Regions from separate parts of the Streptomyces sp. NBC_01497 genome, predicted to be linked through region 2. Evidence: riboswitches for the same ligand, from Rfam matches in the RefSeq annotation. Region 2 holds a riboswitch; the other holds the start of a gene.
What was found. A riboswitch is a leader RNA that binds a small molecule or an ion and turns the genes downstream of it on or off. The one in region 2 is predicted to bind thiamine pyrophosphate.

Region 1 (7,486 bases), 2.0 Mb from region 2:
GGCGTCGCTGTAGCCGTGGTCGAAGCGTGCGTCCAGGCCCGCGTCGGAGAGGCGCTTCTTCGCCGCCTGCTCGCTCTGCCCGAGCAGCGGCGGTACCCGCGTGAACTGGCCCGAGTTGATGTACCAGACCCCCGCGCCGACGAGCACCACGACGAGCGCGGTCACCACGGCGACGACGCCGCGACGCCGGCGTGGGCCCCGGCCGCCGTGGCGTGCCGGGGGACCCGCCGCGGCCGGCGGTGCGGGCGGCAGGTCGAGGCGGCTGGTCCTCGCGACCCGGCCGGTGTCCGCGCCGGCGGGGGCCGTGCGCGGGATCACGCTCGTACGGTTCTCAGAGCCGGACGCACCGCTCACGGTGCGCGCGGCGGGTGGCACGGCGTCCAGTTGGGCGTCGCTGAGGGCCGCCCGTGCGGCGCGTACGAGCGCGAGCAGCGCCACCGCGTCGCCCGGCCGGACCCGGGGGTCGCGCGCGGTCGCCGCGGCCACGAGCGCGTCGAGTTCGCGGGCGAGGCCCGGCACGGCCGCGGACGGCCGCGGGACGTCCTCGTTCAGGTGCTGGTAGAGGACCTGCGCGGGAGTCTCGCCGCCGTGCGGCTTGCGGCCGGTCAGCATCTCGTAGAGCACGACGCCGCACGCGTACACGTCGACGCCGGCCCCCGCGCCCGCGGCGGCGTCCTCCAGCTGCTCGGGTGCGAGGTACGACACCGTGCCGAGCACGGCGCCGGTGGTGGTCGTGACGTCGCCGACCGTACGGACGAGACCGAAGTCGGCGACCTTGACCCGCCCGTCGTCCCCTATCAGGACGTTCTCCGGCTTCATGTCCCGGTGCACGAACCCGGCGCGGTGCGCCGCGCCGAGCGCGGCCAGCACCGGTTCCACGATGTCCAGGGCCGCCCGGGGCTGCAGTGCGCCGCGTTCGCGCAGCACGTCACGCAACGTACAGCCGGCGACGTACTCCATCGCCAGGTACACGTACGCGCCCTGGGCGCCCTGGTCGAAGACCGCGACCACATTGGGGTGCGCCAGGCCCGCGACGGACTTGGCCTCCCGGATGAAGCGCTCCACGAAACCGGCGTCGGTGGCGAGCGAGGGATGTATCACCTTGAGCGCGAGCACCCGGTCGAGGCGGGTGTCCAGGGCCCGGTAGACCGTGGCCATCCCGCCGACCGCGATGCGCGCGTCGACGCGGTACCTGCCGTCGACCACGTGCCCGACGATCGGGTCATTGAGGGTCGTATCCACGCGGCGAGTCTACGTTCCGGCCGGGTGGAAGGCCCTGCCCGCCGGTGGGCCTGCAGCAGAGCTGTAACGCTGCGAACAGCCCGGATGCCCCGCGCCCGGGCCGCCGACGGGTGCGGTCCTGCCCCCGGAAGGGGTGCTGTCCCGCCTCAGAAGGCGGGGCGTTCCGGGTCCAGACTCGCGCGGCCCGCCTCCGGGGAGGACGCCTCCGCGTGGTGGCGGCGGGGGATGCGCCCGGCGCGGCGGGCGAGGCGGCCCGCCTGAACGCCGTGCCGCATCGCCTCGGCCATCAGGACCGGTGACTGCGCCCGGGTCACCGCCGAGGCGAGCATCACCGCCTCGCACCCCAGCTCCATCGCGAACGCCGCGTCCGAGGCGGTTCCCGCGCCCGCGTCGAGGATCACCGGAACGCCCGCCCGCTCGACGATCAGGCTGAAGTTGTGCGGGTTGCGGATGCCGAGGCCCGAGCCGATGGGGGAGCCGAGCGGCATCACGGCCGCGCAGCCGACATCCTCCAGTTTCCGCGCGAGCACCGGGTCGTCGTTCGTGTACGGCAGCACGGTGAAGCCGTCGTCGACGAGGGTCTCCGCCGCGTCCAGCGTCTCGACCGGGTCGGGCAGCAGCGTCCGTTCGTCCGCCACGACCTCCAGTTTCACCCAGTCGGTGCCGAGCGCCTCCCGGGCGAGGCGGGCCGTCAGCACGGCCTCGCCGGCCGTGAAGCACCCCGCCGTGTTGGGCAGCGGACGGACGCCGAGCCGGCTGAGCACCGACAGCACCGAACCCTGCACGCCGGGGTCGAGCCGGCGCATGGCCACGGTGGTCAGCTGTGTGCCCGACGCGACCAGGGACCGTTCCAGCACGTCGAGACTGGGCGCACCGCCCGTTCCCATGATCAGTCGGGACGTGAACGTCACGTCCGCGATGGTGAGTGGATCGTCCGCCATCCCCGTCAGCCTCCTTGTACGGCGGTGAGGACTTCCACCCGGTCGCCGTCGCCGAGCCGCGTCCGGGGCCAGCTGCCCCGGGGCACCACCGTCTCGTTGAGCGCCGCCGCGACGCCCGAATGCGCCGTTGTCAGCGTTGCGATCAGCTCGTCCAGCGTCGTGGCGGCCGCGACCTCACGCGGCTCGCCGTTCACCGACACGCGCACCACGCGTGCCGCCGTGTCGTCGCTCATGCGAGCAGCCCCTCTCGTACGGACATCTCGGTCCGGTGCGTCCCCTCGGGCGACGAGCCGGCGGGACGCGGCGAACCCGTGAACCGCTCCGGTGTGAACGGCCGTGCGACCTCGGGCAGTTCGCCCGTCGTCAAGGCCTCGGCCAGCGCGTCCCCGGTCACCGGGGTCAGCAGTACGCCGTTGCGGAAGTGCCCGGTCGCCAGGTGCAACCCGGGCAGGGCGGTGGGGCCGAGCAGCGGCGCGTTGTCCGGCGAGCCCGGCCGCAGTCCGGCGCGGGTCTCGGTGAGCGGCAACTCCGTGATGCCGGGGACGAGTTCGTGGGCGTCCCGCAGCAACTCGTACACACCGCCCGCCGTGACCGTGGTGTCCCAGCCGAGCTCCTCGCTCGTCGCGCCCACCACCAGTTCGCCGTTCTCGCGCGGTACCAGGTACACGTGCCCGCCGCGCACCACCGCCCGTACCGTGCGGGAGAGGAACGGCGCGTACGCACGCGGCACGGTCAGCCGCAGTACCTGGCCCTTCACCGGCCGTACCGGCGGCAGCACCTCGTCCGGTACGCCCGCGAGCCTGCCACTCAGGCTGCCCCCGGCGAGCACGACCTGGCCGGCGCCGAGCGCCGATCCGTCCGCGAGCTCCGCGCCGGTGGCCCGGTCCCCGACGACGGTCAGCCGCCGGGCCCAGGTGCGGTGCAGTGCCACGCCCGCGCGCTCGCACGCCACCACCAGCGCGGCGGCCAGCCTGCGTGGATCTATCTGGTGGTCGCCGTCCACGCGCAGACCGCCCCGGACGCCCGGCGCGAGCATCGGTTCGAGCCGACGGCAGTCGCGGCCGCCGAGCCATTCGGAGGTGAGGCCGCACTTCTGCTGGAACGCGTGCAGTTCGCGCAGGTGGGCGCGGTCGTCACTGTCCAGCGCCACGGCGAGCGTGCCGCAGGCCCGGTAGCCGGTGTCCCGGCCGCTCGCCTCCTCCAGCTCCGCCACGAACCGTGGATAGCGGCGCGCGGAGGCGAGGTTGAGGCCGAGCAGTGTCTCCTCGCCGTAGTGCAGTTCGGTGACGGCGGCCAGCATGCCAGCCGCGACCTGCGCGGCCCCGCCGCCCGGCTCCGGGTCGACGACGGCGGTCCGCAGGCCGCGCTGCGCGGCGCGCCACGCGGTGACGAGGCCGATGATCCCGCCGCCGATCACCAGGACGTCGTACCCGCCGGCCCCCGCGGGCGCGGAGCCCGGCGAAGCGGAGGGTGCCGCCGACCCGCCGGACGCGCCGGACACGGGAGAGACGCCGGAGGCGCCGGAGGCGGGGGAGGCGTCGGCCGCACCGGACGTCGGGGACGCAGCAGACGTCGGGGACGCGGAGGACGCACCGGAGGCCGGGGACGCGGCGGTCGGTGTCCCGTGCGTGTCGGATGAGTTGGATATGTCAGAAGGCTGCACGGTCGTCAGCCCCTCCCTTCGCCGGCATGACCCGGATCAGGTTCGTACGGTCGGAGGCCGCCCAGCCTCCCTCTCAGCCCGGTCCGTCCGGGCTCCCGCGAGGTTTCCCGGGCAAGCCTAGACCCTGTCATGCCGTCCTGTAACACGGCCCGGGGCGGTGGGGATCTATGGTGATCGCGTGAGCGAGGATCAGAGAGTCGTGATCGTCGGTGCGGGCATGGCCGGTGTGCGGACCGCGGTGGCGCTGCGCGAGAGCGGCCACGCGGGGCCCGTCGTCGTCGTGGGCGCGGAACGGCATCCCCCCTACGACCGGCCTCCGCTGTCCAAGGCCCTGCTCCTGGGCCAGGCCGAGAGCTCCGCCTTCGACATCGACTTCGCCGCACTCGACGTGCAACTGCGGCTGGGCCTCGCCGCGACCCGGCTGCGGCCGGACGAGCGCGAGATCGACACGGCCGAAGGGCCCATCGCCTACGACGCGCTGGTCCTCGCCTGCGGCGCGCGACCACTGACCCTGCCCGGTACGGAGGGCCTGCCCGGCGTGCACGTCCTGCGCACGCTGGACGACGTGGAGCGACTGCGGCCCGTACTGGAAGCGCAGCACGAGATCGCCATCGTCGGCGCCGGCTGGATCGGCGCGGAGTTCACGACCGCGGCGCGCGCCGCGGGCTGCGCCGTCACCGTCCTGGAGGCCGCCGACCTGCCGCTCGCGGGAGCGCTCCCCGCCGAGATCACCGCGCCGATGGCCGCCTGGTACGAGGAGAGCGGCGCCACGCTCCTCACGGGCACGCGCGTCGAACACGTCGAAGAGGGCGCGGTCGTCCTCACGGACGGCCGGCGGATCGCGGCGGGCGCCGTCCTCGTCGGTATCGGTGCCCGGCCCGCGACATCCTGGCTGGCCGGCTCGGGCGTCGCACTGGACTCCGACGCGGCCGTCCGCGCCGACGCCTGGCTGCGCACCTCGCTGCCCGACGTCTACGCCGTCGGCGACTGCGCGTCCTTCCCCTCGGCGCGCTACGGCGAGCGGCTGCTCGTGCACCACTGGGACAACGCCCTCCAGGGCCCGGTCACCGTCGCCGGCCGCATCACGGGCGCCACGCGGGAGCCGTACGATCCGGTGCCGTACTTCTGGTCCGAGCAGTTCGGGCGCTTCGTGCAGTACGCGGGCCATCACACGGGCGCCGACCGGCTCGTCGCGCGCGGCGACCGCGCCGGCGCGGCCTGGTCCGCCGTGTGGCTGCGGGACGGGGTCCTCGTCGCGCTCCTCGCCGTCGGCAGGCCCCGCGACCTGGCGCAGGGCCGCAAACTGATCGAGTCGGGCGCCCGGCTCGACCCGGAGCGGGCCGCCGATCCGGCCGTACCACTGAGGAAATCGGTGCTCTGAACGTCCTCTGAACGTCCTCGGAACGTCTTTCGGGCATCCTCCGGCCATCCTCCTGGGGGCGCCAGGAGGATCCTCCGAGCATCCCCCGAAGGCCCCACGAGCGGACTTCCCAGGTTTTTTCCGCGGTGCGGCACGGCATGCCGATCCCCTTGCGGCCTGCCCTGCCATGGGTCGCAGGGGTGGGCGCATGCCCCGCCCGGACCGCCACGACTACCGTCTGTCAGTCCGGGATGGCAGGCTTGTCCTCGTGACCGAGATTGACGCAAAGATCGATGCTCTCGTCCCCGAGTGGCTCCACCTCCCCGACATCGCGGAGAAGCTGGATGTCGAGGTGACGCGCGTTCGCCAGCTGGTGAAGGAAGGCCAGCTGATCGCCGTACGGCGCGGTGAGAACCGGACACTCCAGGTACCCGCCTCCTTCATCGACGGCGACAAGGTCGTCAAGGGCCTCGTCGGTTTGCTGACGCTCCTGAAGGACGACGGCTTCTCCGACGCGGAGATGCTGGAGTGGCTGTTCACGCCCGATCCGACCCTGCCGGGCACGCCCGCGCAGGCGCTGAGCGAGAACCGCGGCACGGAGGTGAAGCGCCGGGCGCAGGCGCTCGCCCTCTGACGCCGGGCGCAGGCGCTCGCCCTCTGGCGCCGGGCGGTCGAGGCCGCCCGGCGTGAGCCGACAGAACACGACAGACGACACCACCGCCCCGGGCGGTACCAGTGGGGGGATCACCCGATGTCCACGGCCCGCGCGGCGCTCGCCGACGCCCGTATCTACCTGTGCACGGACGCCCGCAGGCGTCAGGGTGATCTCCCCGCCTTCCTCGACGCGGTCCTCGCGTCGGGGGTCGACATCGTCCAGCTGCGGGACAAGACACTGGAGGCCGCGGAGGAACTCGACCACCTCCGGGTCTTCGCCGACGCCTGCCGCAGGCACGGCAAGCTGCTCGCGGTCAACGACCGCGCGGACATCGCCCACGCGATCGGCGCGGACGTGCTGCACCTCGGGCAGGGAGACCTCCCGGTGCCCGCCGCCCGCGCCATCCTCGGCGACGGGCCGCTGATCGGCCGCTCCACCCACGCGGAGGCCGAGGCGGACGCGGCGGCCACCCAGCCGGGCGTCGACTACTTCTGCACGGGCCCCTGCTGGCCGACCCCCACCAAGCCGGGGCGGCACGCGCCGGGGCTCGGCCTCGTGCGGCACACGGCGCGCAGTACCGAGGCCCTCGGCGTCGACCGCCCCTGGTTCGCCATCGGCGGGATCGACGAGGGCAACCTCGACCAGGTGCTGGACGCCGGGGCGAGAAGGATCGTCGTCGTACGGGCCATCACGGAGGCCGACGACCCCGCCGCCGCGAGCGCGGCGCTCGCGGCCCGGGTCAGGGAGCGCGCGACGGCGGCCGCGGGCCACTGAGCGCGGGCTGTGCGCCGGACCAGGCCGCTCGCCGCGACGGGCGGCCTGGTCCGAGGCGGCGACCGGTCCGGGGTCCGCCCTCGGTGCGGCGAACTCGCACCCCCGGGTGCCCGGCTCAAGGAGCCGCGGCGCGGCGGACTCCAGCGGACTCCCGCCCCTCGGTGGGTACAGGTCCGGGGCCCTACGGTGTGACGGCGCCCGCCGCAAGTCGATAACCTGCTCGTATGGCCCTCGGTACCCCGTCCACCTGGACTCCGCGTGCGCGCACCGTAGGAGATGTCCTCGCCGACGGTGAGACCAGCTTCTCCTTCGAGTTCTGGGCGCCCAGAACCGAGAAGGGCGAGCGCAACCTCTGGAACGCCCTGCGCCGCATCGAGGCCGTCGCCCCGAGCTTCGTCTCCGTCACCTACGGAGCTGGTGGTTCCACCCGCAGCGGCACCGTCAAGGCCACCGAGCAGATCGCCGCCGACACGACCCTCACCCCTGTCGCGCACCTCACGGCCGTCGGCCAGTCCGTCGCGGAACTGCGCCACATGGTCGGCCGGTACGCGGCGGTCGGCATCCGCAACATCCTCGCTGTACGCGGCGACCCGCCCGGCGACCCGATGGGGGAGTGGGTCAGGCACCCCGAGGGCGTCGAGTACGCCATCGAACTGGTCCGGCTGATCAAGGAGTCCGGAGACTTCTGCGTCGGGGTGGCCGCCTTCCCCGAGATGCATCCCCGCTCACCCGACTGGGACAGCGACATCCGGCACTTCGTCGCCAAGTGCCGTGCGGGCGCCGACTATGCGATCACCCAGATGTTCTTCCGGCCCGAGGACTACCTCCGGCTGCGGGACCGTGCCGCCGCG
Region 2 (7,486 bases):
ACGTCGCCATCTCCTTCGGCGGCGCGGGGAGCAAGGAACTCGCCCAGACCTGTACCTCGGTCTCCAGCCTGACCGCCGCGTACAAGAAGGTCGTTGACACCTACGGCGTCAACCGCCTCGACTTCGACATCGAGGGCGGCACCCTCGGCGACACCAGCGCCAACACGCGGCGCGCCCAGGCCCTCGCCGCGCTCCAGAAGGCCGAACCCGCCGTGCAGATCGACTGGACCGTCGCCGTCGACCCCGACGGGATGGAGTCCGACGTCACCGGACTGCTGACCGGCGCCCAGTCGGCCGGTGTCAAGACCACCGTCGTCAACCTCATGACCATGGACTTCGGCGACGGCGAGAACGCCCTCCAGGACTCGGAGTCCGGCGCCAACGCCGCCGTGAAGCAGTTCGTCTCGATCTACGGCGGCTCCACCGCCGCCAACTGGGCCCGCATGGGACTGACGCCCATCGCGGGCCAGAACGACGACGACGAGAACTTCAGCCAGTCCGACGCCTCCGCCCTGGAGAGCTTCGCGGCCGGCAAGGGCGTGCAGGAACTGTCCTTCTGGGAGGTCGACGAGTACGACAAGGCCGTCGGATACGCCTACTCCAAGATCTTCAACAAGATCTGACAGCAGGGCACTTCGATGAGGGCTGCGGCGCGTCAGACGCGAACGGCGCGCCGCAGCCTGAACGGGACGTACACGACGAGAGCCGCCACGAACGCCACGTAGTACGCGAGATCCGCCCCGTGCAGCGCGTGGGCGACGGAGCCCTCGTACACGGAGGTGTTCATGAAGGGCACCGCGGCGCCGAAACCGACGACGAACGCGAGCAGCGCGGGCCACCACGGGCGGCGCTCCGCCTGCTCCGCCGCCAGGTCCACCGGCGCCCCGCCCCGGGCCCGCGAGCGCGCGTACCAGTCAACCGACACCACGGCGACGAAGCCGGGAATCCAGTACCCGACGAACAGCAGCACGTTCTGGAAGCGCGCCACCGTGTCGGCGGCGTGCATCCACAGCACCAGCGGGAAGCCCAGGGCCGCGGCGAGCACCGCGGCGAGAGGCCGCGGCAGCCGCACCCCGACCGTCTGGAGGGCCAGCGAGCCGCTGTAGTCGTTCATCGCGTTGCTGCACAGCGCCGCACACGCCACCGCGAGCAGCCCGAACGCGCCCAGCGCGCCGCCACCGAGCAGGCGGTCCACCCCCGCCGCACTCTGGTCGGTGAACACCGAGGCGCCCCAGAGGCCGAGCGCCTGCACCGCGACGAACGAGACACTCACACCGAGGAGTGTGTACCAGAACATGCGGGTACGGGACGTCTCCCTGGGCAGATAGCGGCTGAAGTCGCTGGCGTACGGCGCCCAGGACAGCGACAGGCTCAACGCCACCGTGCTGGTCAGCATGAAGGCGCCGAACCGGTCGGCCCCGTGCACCTGCGAGACGGCGGCGGGATGCACCCCGCCGAGCATCTTCACGGCGAGGAGCGCGAAAGCCACCGCGAGCCCCAGCGTCATGACCTTCTGGAGCCGGTGGATCGCCTCGTAGCCCAGCACCCCGACCAGTCCCTGCCCGGCCATCATCACCAGCACCCCGAGCCAGAAGGGCCAGCCGAACAGCCGGGCCAGCGCGTCCCCGCCGAACAGGCCGATCAGCGCGTCCCAGGCCACCGACGACATCCACTGGAGCAGCCCCGGCACGACCACCGAGCGGCCGAAGGCCAGGCGGGCCAGCGGCAGTTGCCCGGCTCCGGTGCTGCTGCCCCACGTTCCCAGCCCCGCCACCGGCACGGCGCCCAGCACCGTGCCGACAACCACCGCCACCAGGGCCGTCGTGAAGTCCAGCCCCAGCACCACGCCCAGCGTCCCGGTGAACACCCCCGTCATCGTGAGGTTCGGCGCGAACCACACGGTGAACAGCCGTCCTGCCCGGCCGTAACGGTGGTCCCCGGGAACGGGCGCGATGCCCTGGGTCTCGATCCGCAGATCCCCCGCGGCGGCGGGCATCCGGCCCTCGAAGGCGGACGCACGCGCCCCGTCCGCGACATCGTCGCGGTCCTGCAGAGAAGTACGCGGCTGCGCCATGAGAGACATCCCTCCGCCAGTACGAGCTGGTTCAGGTTCGACGGGTGTGATCTCAGCCCCGCGCGGGGCACCCCGTGTCCGGTCCCACCAGCCTAACGCGCCCATCCCGCGCCGCGCGGTCCGGGGGTGGGCCGCTCCCGGAGGGCCGCCGTGCGGCCCGTGCGCGTGGTGGAACGCGGACGGCGCCGCAGGACGGGCCCGCGGACGTGTCCGCTGCCCGCGCTTCTATGCTGGCGAAGTTGCCTGGGAACAGATGGAGAGTGCCGTGCCGCGCCGGATCGACGTCATCACCGCGGTGCACGCGCCCTCCGCCCGCTACCTGGCGGACGCCTACCGCTCCCTGCGCGGGCAGCGCATGCCCGAGGGCTGGGAGTGGCACTGGCTGATACAGCAGGACGGCGACAGCGACACCGTCGCCCCCTACGTGCCGGCCGATCCACGCGTCTCCTTCCACCAGGGACGTCCCGGCGGTCCCGGCACCGCGAGGACGCTGGCCCTCGCGCACGCGCACGGCCCTTACGTCCGCGTCCTGGACGCCGACGACCAGCTCCCGCCCGGCGCCCTCGCCCGCGACATCCTCGCGCTGGAGGGCCATGCGGACATCGGCTGGACGACATCTCGCGCACTGGACCTGCTGCCTGACGGTTCCACCGTCTCGTTCGAGACGGACCCCGCTCACGGGCGGCTGGAACCGGGCGGCATCCTCGCCCACTGGGCCGGTCACGACCACCGGCTGCTCGTCCACCCGGCGACGCTGTGCGTCCGCCGCGAACTGCTGCTCGCCCTGGGCGGCTGGATGGCGCTGCCGGCCTCCGAGGACACCGGTCTGCTCCTGGCCCTGGAGGCCACCGGGCCGGGCTGGTTCACCCGTGAGCCGGGCCTGCTCTACCGCAAGTGGCCCGGCCAGGTCACCGGGCAGCGGGCGCACGCTGACAAGGCGGAGTGGCAGGCCCGCACGGCCGTCGTGGAAGCCAGGGCCCGGGCGCTCGCGCGCCTGTACCCGCGAGGGCCCGTGCCCCGGTAGCAGGTCTTGCCGCACCCGCCACCGGTATCCGCGCCGCAGCGCGGTCCCGGGCTCGCGGCGGAGCAGGCCGTCGTGGCGCCGCCCGGTGTGGGCGGCGCCACCACGGCGCGACGGTTCAGGAAGGCAGCCCCCACTTCTGTGCCGCGCTGCTGTTGCAGGTGTAGAGCGCCAGTTGTGTGCCCTGCGTCGTGGACGAGGACGGGTCGTCCAGGCAGAGCCCCGACCCGGGGTTGACCAGGGACCCGTTGGAGCCGGCGGTCCACTTCTGCGCGCCCGTGCCGTTGCAGTTCCACAGCTGGACGGGCGTTCCGTTGGTCGTGCCGCTGTTCGACACGTCCAGGCACTTGCCGAGGGTGCGCAGGGTGCCGTCGGCCGCGATCGTCCAGTCCTGCGCCGCCGTGCTGTCACAGCCCCAGAGCTGGACGTGGCTGCCGTCCGTGGTCGAGGAGCCCTGGTCGTCCACGCACAGGCTCGCGGACACGCCCGCGGTGACGGGCCCGACCCGCGGCTTGGCGGGAGCGGCCAGGCTGCCGCCGTACGACGGGGGAGCCGCCGAAGTCCCCGCGGCCCACGAGGTGTTCGCTGCGGTACCGAGGGTGTACGAGAGGGTTCCACCGCCGGTGATCGCCGCGGTGGGTGCGTAGGCGTTGTTCCAGGACGCCCCGTTCCAGGAGGCGGACTGCACGTACGGGGCGTTGTCCGCCGCGCCGTTCCCGTTGATCGTCAGGGTCTTGCCCGACGGCAGGGTGACCACGGCCTGGGTGAACAGCGGGGAGCCGAGCGCCAGGTCCGAGGTGCCGGGTGTCATGGGATACATCCCGAGTGCGGACCACACGTACCAGGCGCTCATCGCGCCGAGGTCGTCGTTGCCGTCGGCCAGGCCGCCCGGTGTGTTCGTCCAGATCTGGTCCTGGACGCTGCGGACCGTCGACTGCGTCCGGTACGGCTCACCGGTGTAGTCGTACTCCCAGGGGAGTTCGATGCTGGGCTCGTTGCCGACCCAGGCGTAGCCGTTCGCGCCGGTGTAGCTGCGCAGCGTGGTGTCCAGGTAGTGGTTCATCGCCGCGTTGCCGCCCTTGGCGGTGGCCAGACCCGCGACGTCGAACGGCACCATGCCGGTGTAGATCCACGAGTCGGCCTCGACCATGTCGTTGCCGCTGGTGGGATCGAAGCCGCCGACCCAGGTGCCGTCGGCGTCGCGCGGCTGGACGAAGCCCGAGGCCGGGTTCAGGACGTTGCGCCAGTCCTGGGCGCGGTCCGCGTACGTCTTCTGGTCGGCGCTGTCGCCGAGTGCCCCGGCGTACGCCGACAGGGCGAAGTCCGCGGTGTTGTACTCCAGCGTCGTCGAGACGGGACCGTAGAAGTTGCAGCAGCCGTAGCTGCCGTCGTGCGGCATGTATCCGGGGCTGCTCAGGTAGTTCAGGCCCGGGCGGTTGTTGTTCGTCCTGCTCGCCTCGGAGACCATGTCCGTCAGCGCGGTGGACGTGTCGAAGTTCGTCGCCCCGAACGCGTGGAAGTCGGCGAGGATCGCGGCGGCCGGGTCGCCGACCATCACGTAGCTCTCGCCGTTGTTCTCCGACCACTTGGGGAACGTGCCGGTCTGGGCGTAGTCGTCGACCATCGACTGCGCCGTGTCCGACGCGGTCTGCGGATCGACCAGTGCCTCCAGCTGCGCCTGGGAGCGGTACGTGTCCCAGCCGGAGTAGTTGGCGTACGCGGCGCGGTGGCCGGAGTCGACGGTGTGGGTCTTGCCGTCGAAGCCCGAGTACTGGCCGTTGGTGTCGCTGATGACGTTGGGGTGCAGGAGTGAGTGGTAGAGCGCGGTGTAGAAGACCGTCTGCTGGTCGGCGGTGCCGCCCGCAGTCTGGATCTTCCCGAGCTCGGCGTTCCACGCGTCACGTGCGGCGTCCCGTGTGGAGTCGAAGTTCCAGCCCGTGTTCTCCGCGGTGCGGTTGGCGACCGCGTTGGCGGTGGAGACGTAGGAGATGCCCACCTTGGCCTGCACCACCTGCTGGGAGGTGGTGTTGAAGGTGAGGTGCGCGCTCGACGCCGCCGCGTCGGGTGCGGCCGTGGACGCCGACGTCGCGGCCTTCGGCATCGAGCCGTGCAGCTGGGGCTTGTTCGGCTTCTCCGGGGCGTTCTTGGACGCACGCTTCGCGGACGGCGCGGGTGCGGCCTGTGCCTTCGTCGCGGCGCTCGTGCCCGACCCGGTGAACGGCTGGTCGAAGACCATGTCGAAGTGCACGGTGTACGTGTTGCCCGCGCCGCAGAACTTGCCGCTGGTCACCTGGCCGCTGATCTCCGTGCTGGAGACGACGGTGAACTGGGGCGCGGTGTCCCCGTTCTGGCTGCCCGCCAGCTTGAAGATCAGGTTGGCCTGGGTCGTGGCGGGGAAGGTGAAGCGCGCCATGCCACTGCGGGTGGTGGTGGTCAGCTCGGTGGTCACGTGGTTGTCGAGGGCGACCTTGTACGAGCCGGGCGACGCGGACTCGTTGCCGTGCGCGTACGAGTCCGTCGCCGTGGTGCTGACCGCCCCCACCGTCGGCAGGACGGGCACGTCGCCCGCGGCGCCGCAGCCCGGTCCCGCGATGTGCGTGAGGCTGAAGCCGGTGATCGAGGAGTCGTTGTACTCGTAACCGCCGCCGGAGGGGCGGGAGGGTGTGTCGGGGCTCCACTGCACCATGCCGAAGGGGACGTCGGCCCCGGGGAAGTCGTCGGCCTGGTTGGAGGTGCCGATCAGCGGGTTGACCAGGGCGGCGGGGGAGGCCACCAGAGCGGGGCCGCTCGCGGCCAGGGCGGGCGTTCCGAGGCCGGCCGCGGCCAGCGCCGCGACGGTCAGTACGCCTCCGGCGGCACGGCCGAACGTCCTGCGCGGCCGTGCGGTCGCGGAGCGTCGCCCGGGCACGCCGAGCCCTGGCCGTGCAGGTTGGACAACGTTGTCAGATCCGCCGGGCGAGGAGCTCGGGAGAGGGTCGGACAACGTTGTCTGCTGGGGGTGGCGCGATGCCGGTGGCGGCAGCGATCTCATGAGCAACTCCCTTACCTTCTGGGCGCGTTGGGGCGCCGCTACGCATGGAGAGTGCTCGCCGAATGTAGCCAGTCTGCATGTGCGCGTCAACGAGTCGGACGGTGAACGGGACGACCGGCCCGCGCTGACGCCGCCGACCTGGCCGCCGCCTCGCTGTCCTGTGGCACGCTGTCCTCCGCCCTCGCTGTCGCCGGCCGGTTGCGTCGCGCCGATGCCCCGGCGCACGGGAGGACCGGGCGTTCGGCGCGAGAGCCGTGCCCGGCCCTGCGGCTCCGGCCGCGCCCTGCGCGGTGCCGGCCTCCGAGGGGAACGGGGCCCTTCGGGCCAGCAGGCCCGGGCGGGCGGGCACGCGGACATCTGCGGGCGGGCGAAGAGGTCAGTGGGGGGCCGGCGAGCCGGCCCCCCACTGCGGTCGTTGCCGCGCTGCGGTGCTGTCAGCTCGCGAAGTGCCAGGTCCCCGAGCCGACGGTGTAGAGCGTCTCCTGACCGTCCTTCCGCAGTGTCCTCGCGCCTGCGGTGGCGGCGCTCGGGGCGCTCCCGCTCGTCCGGGGTACGTGGACGGTGGCCGTCACCCCCACCGGGACGGACACGGTCAGGGCGAAGCGGCTGCCGGTCCTGGTCCACGACGTGGCGACGGTGCCGTGCACGGTGTCGACGGAGGCGGACGCGTGCCGCAGGCCGTCCGGCACCTGCGGGTCGATCATGACGGTGCGGTAGCCGGGAGCGCTGGGACTGATGCCGCCCAGCAGGCTGGAGAAGGAGGCGTTGATCCCGGCGAACATGGCGTGGTCGTGCGTTTCCATGCTGGAGCGGTAGGTCCACTCCTCCCAGGAGCTCGTCGCGCCCTGCGCGATCTCGAAGCCGAAGCCGGGATAGCTCTTCGCGTCGAGGACCGTCATCGCGATGTCGGTCCTGCCGATCGCCGACAGGGCGTCCATCAGATACCGGGTCCCGAAGATCCCGGTGTCGAGGTGGCCCGCGTCCTTGTGCAGGACGGTGTCGGCGAACTGTGCGCCCACGGCGTGCAGGTCCTCGGCGGGCACCATGCCGAAGGCCAGCGGGAGCACACTCGTCACCTGGCGGCCGTCCCCGTACGTGTCACCCGCCGCGTTGAGGAAGTGTGCGTTGAAGGCCGCTTTGATGCTGTCGGCCAGTTGCCGGTAGCGAGCTGCGTCGTCGGGGTGGCCGAGTGCCCCGGCCGCCTTGGCCACGTCCGTGGCCTGGAGATAGGAAAGGGCGGTGTTGACCACGGACACCTCGCTCGTGCAACTGCCCGCGCTCGCGTCGCCCATCCCGCCGTTCGCGTGGGGGCCGAGGTCGGGCGGGCACCAGTCACCGAAACCGCGGTTCTCGGGCCAGA

Region 1: it holds a riboswitch for thiamine pyrophosphate, as region 2 does, so the genes downstream of both, thiO (glycine oxidase ThiO) here and OG310_RS34385 (purine-cytosine permease family protein) in region 2, are expected to answer to the same signal.

The regions. Positions count from the first base shown of each region.
Region 1 is NZ_CP109427.1:6,171,067-6,178,552, forward strand. Features, by position in the region: gene pknB (Stk1 family PASTA domain-containing Ser/Thr kinase) at 1-1,242, opposite strand, end outside; gene OG310_RS26030 (thiazole synthase) at 1,389-2,183, opposite strand; gene thiS (sulfur carrier protein ThiS) at 2,189-2,416, opposite strand; gene thiO (glycine oxidase ThiO) at 2,413-3,603, opposite strand; TPP riboswitch at 3,843-3,955, opposite strand; gene OG310_RS26045 (NAD(P)/FAD-dependent oxidoreductase) at 4,025-5,227, shown strand; gene OG310_RS26050 (Rv2175c family DNA-binding protein) at 5,475-5,840, shown strand; gene thiE (thiamine phosphate synthase) at 5,958-6,635, shown strand; gene metF (methylenetetrahydrofolate reductase [NAD(P)H]) at 6,860-7,486, shown strand, end outside.
Region 2 is NZ_CP109427.1:8,141,709-8,149,194, forward strand. Features, by position in the region: gene OG310_RS34380 (glycosyl hydrolase family 18 protein) at 1-623, shown strand, start outside; gene OG310_RS34385 (purine-cytosine permease family protein) at 656-2,074, opposite strand; TPP riboswitch at 2,066-2,159, opposite strand; gene OG310_RS34390 (glycosyltransferase family 2 protein) at 2,328-3,098, shown strand; gene OG310_RS34395 (lectin) at 3,214-6,003, opposite strand; partial or broken gene OG310_RS34400 (family 78 glycoside hydrolase catalytic domain) at 6,561-7,486, opposite strand, start outside.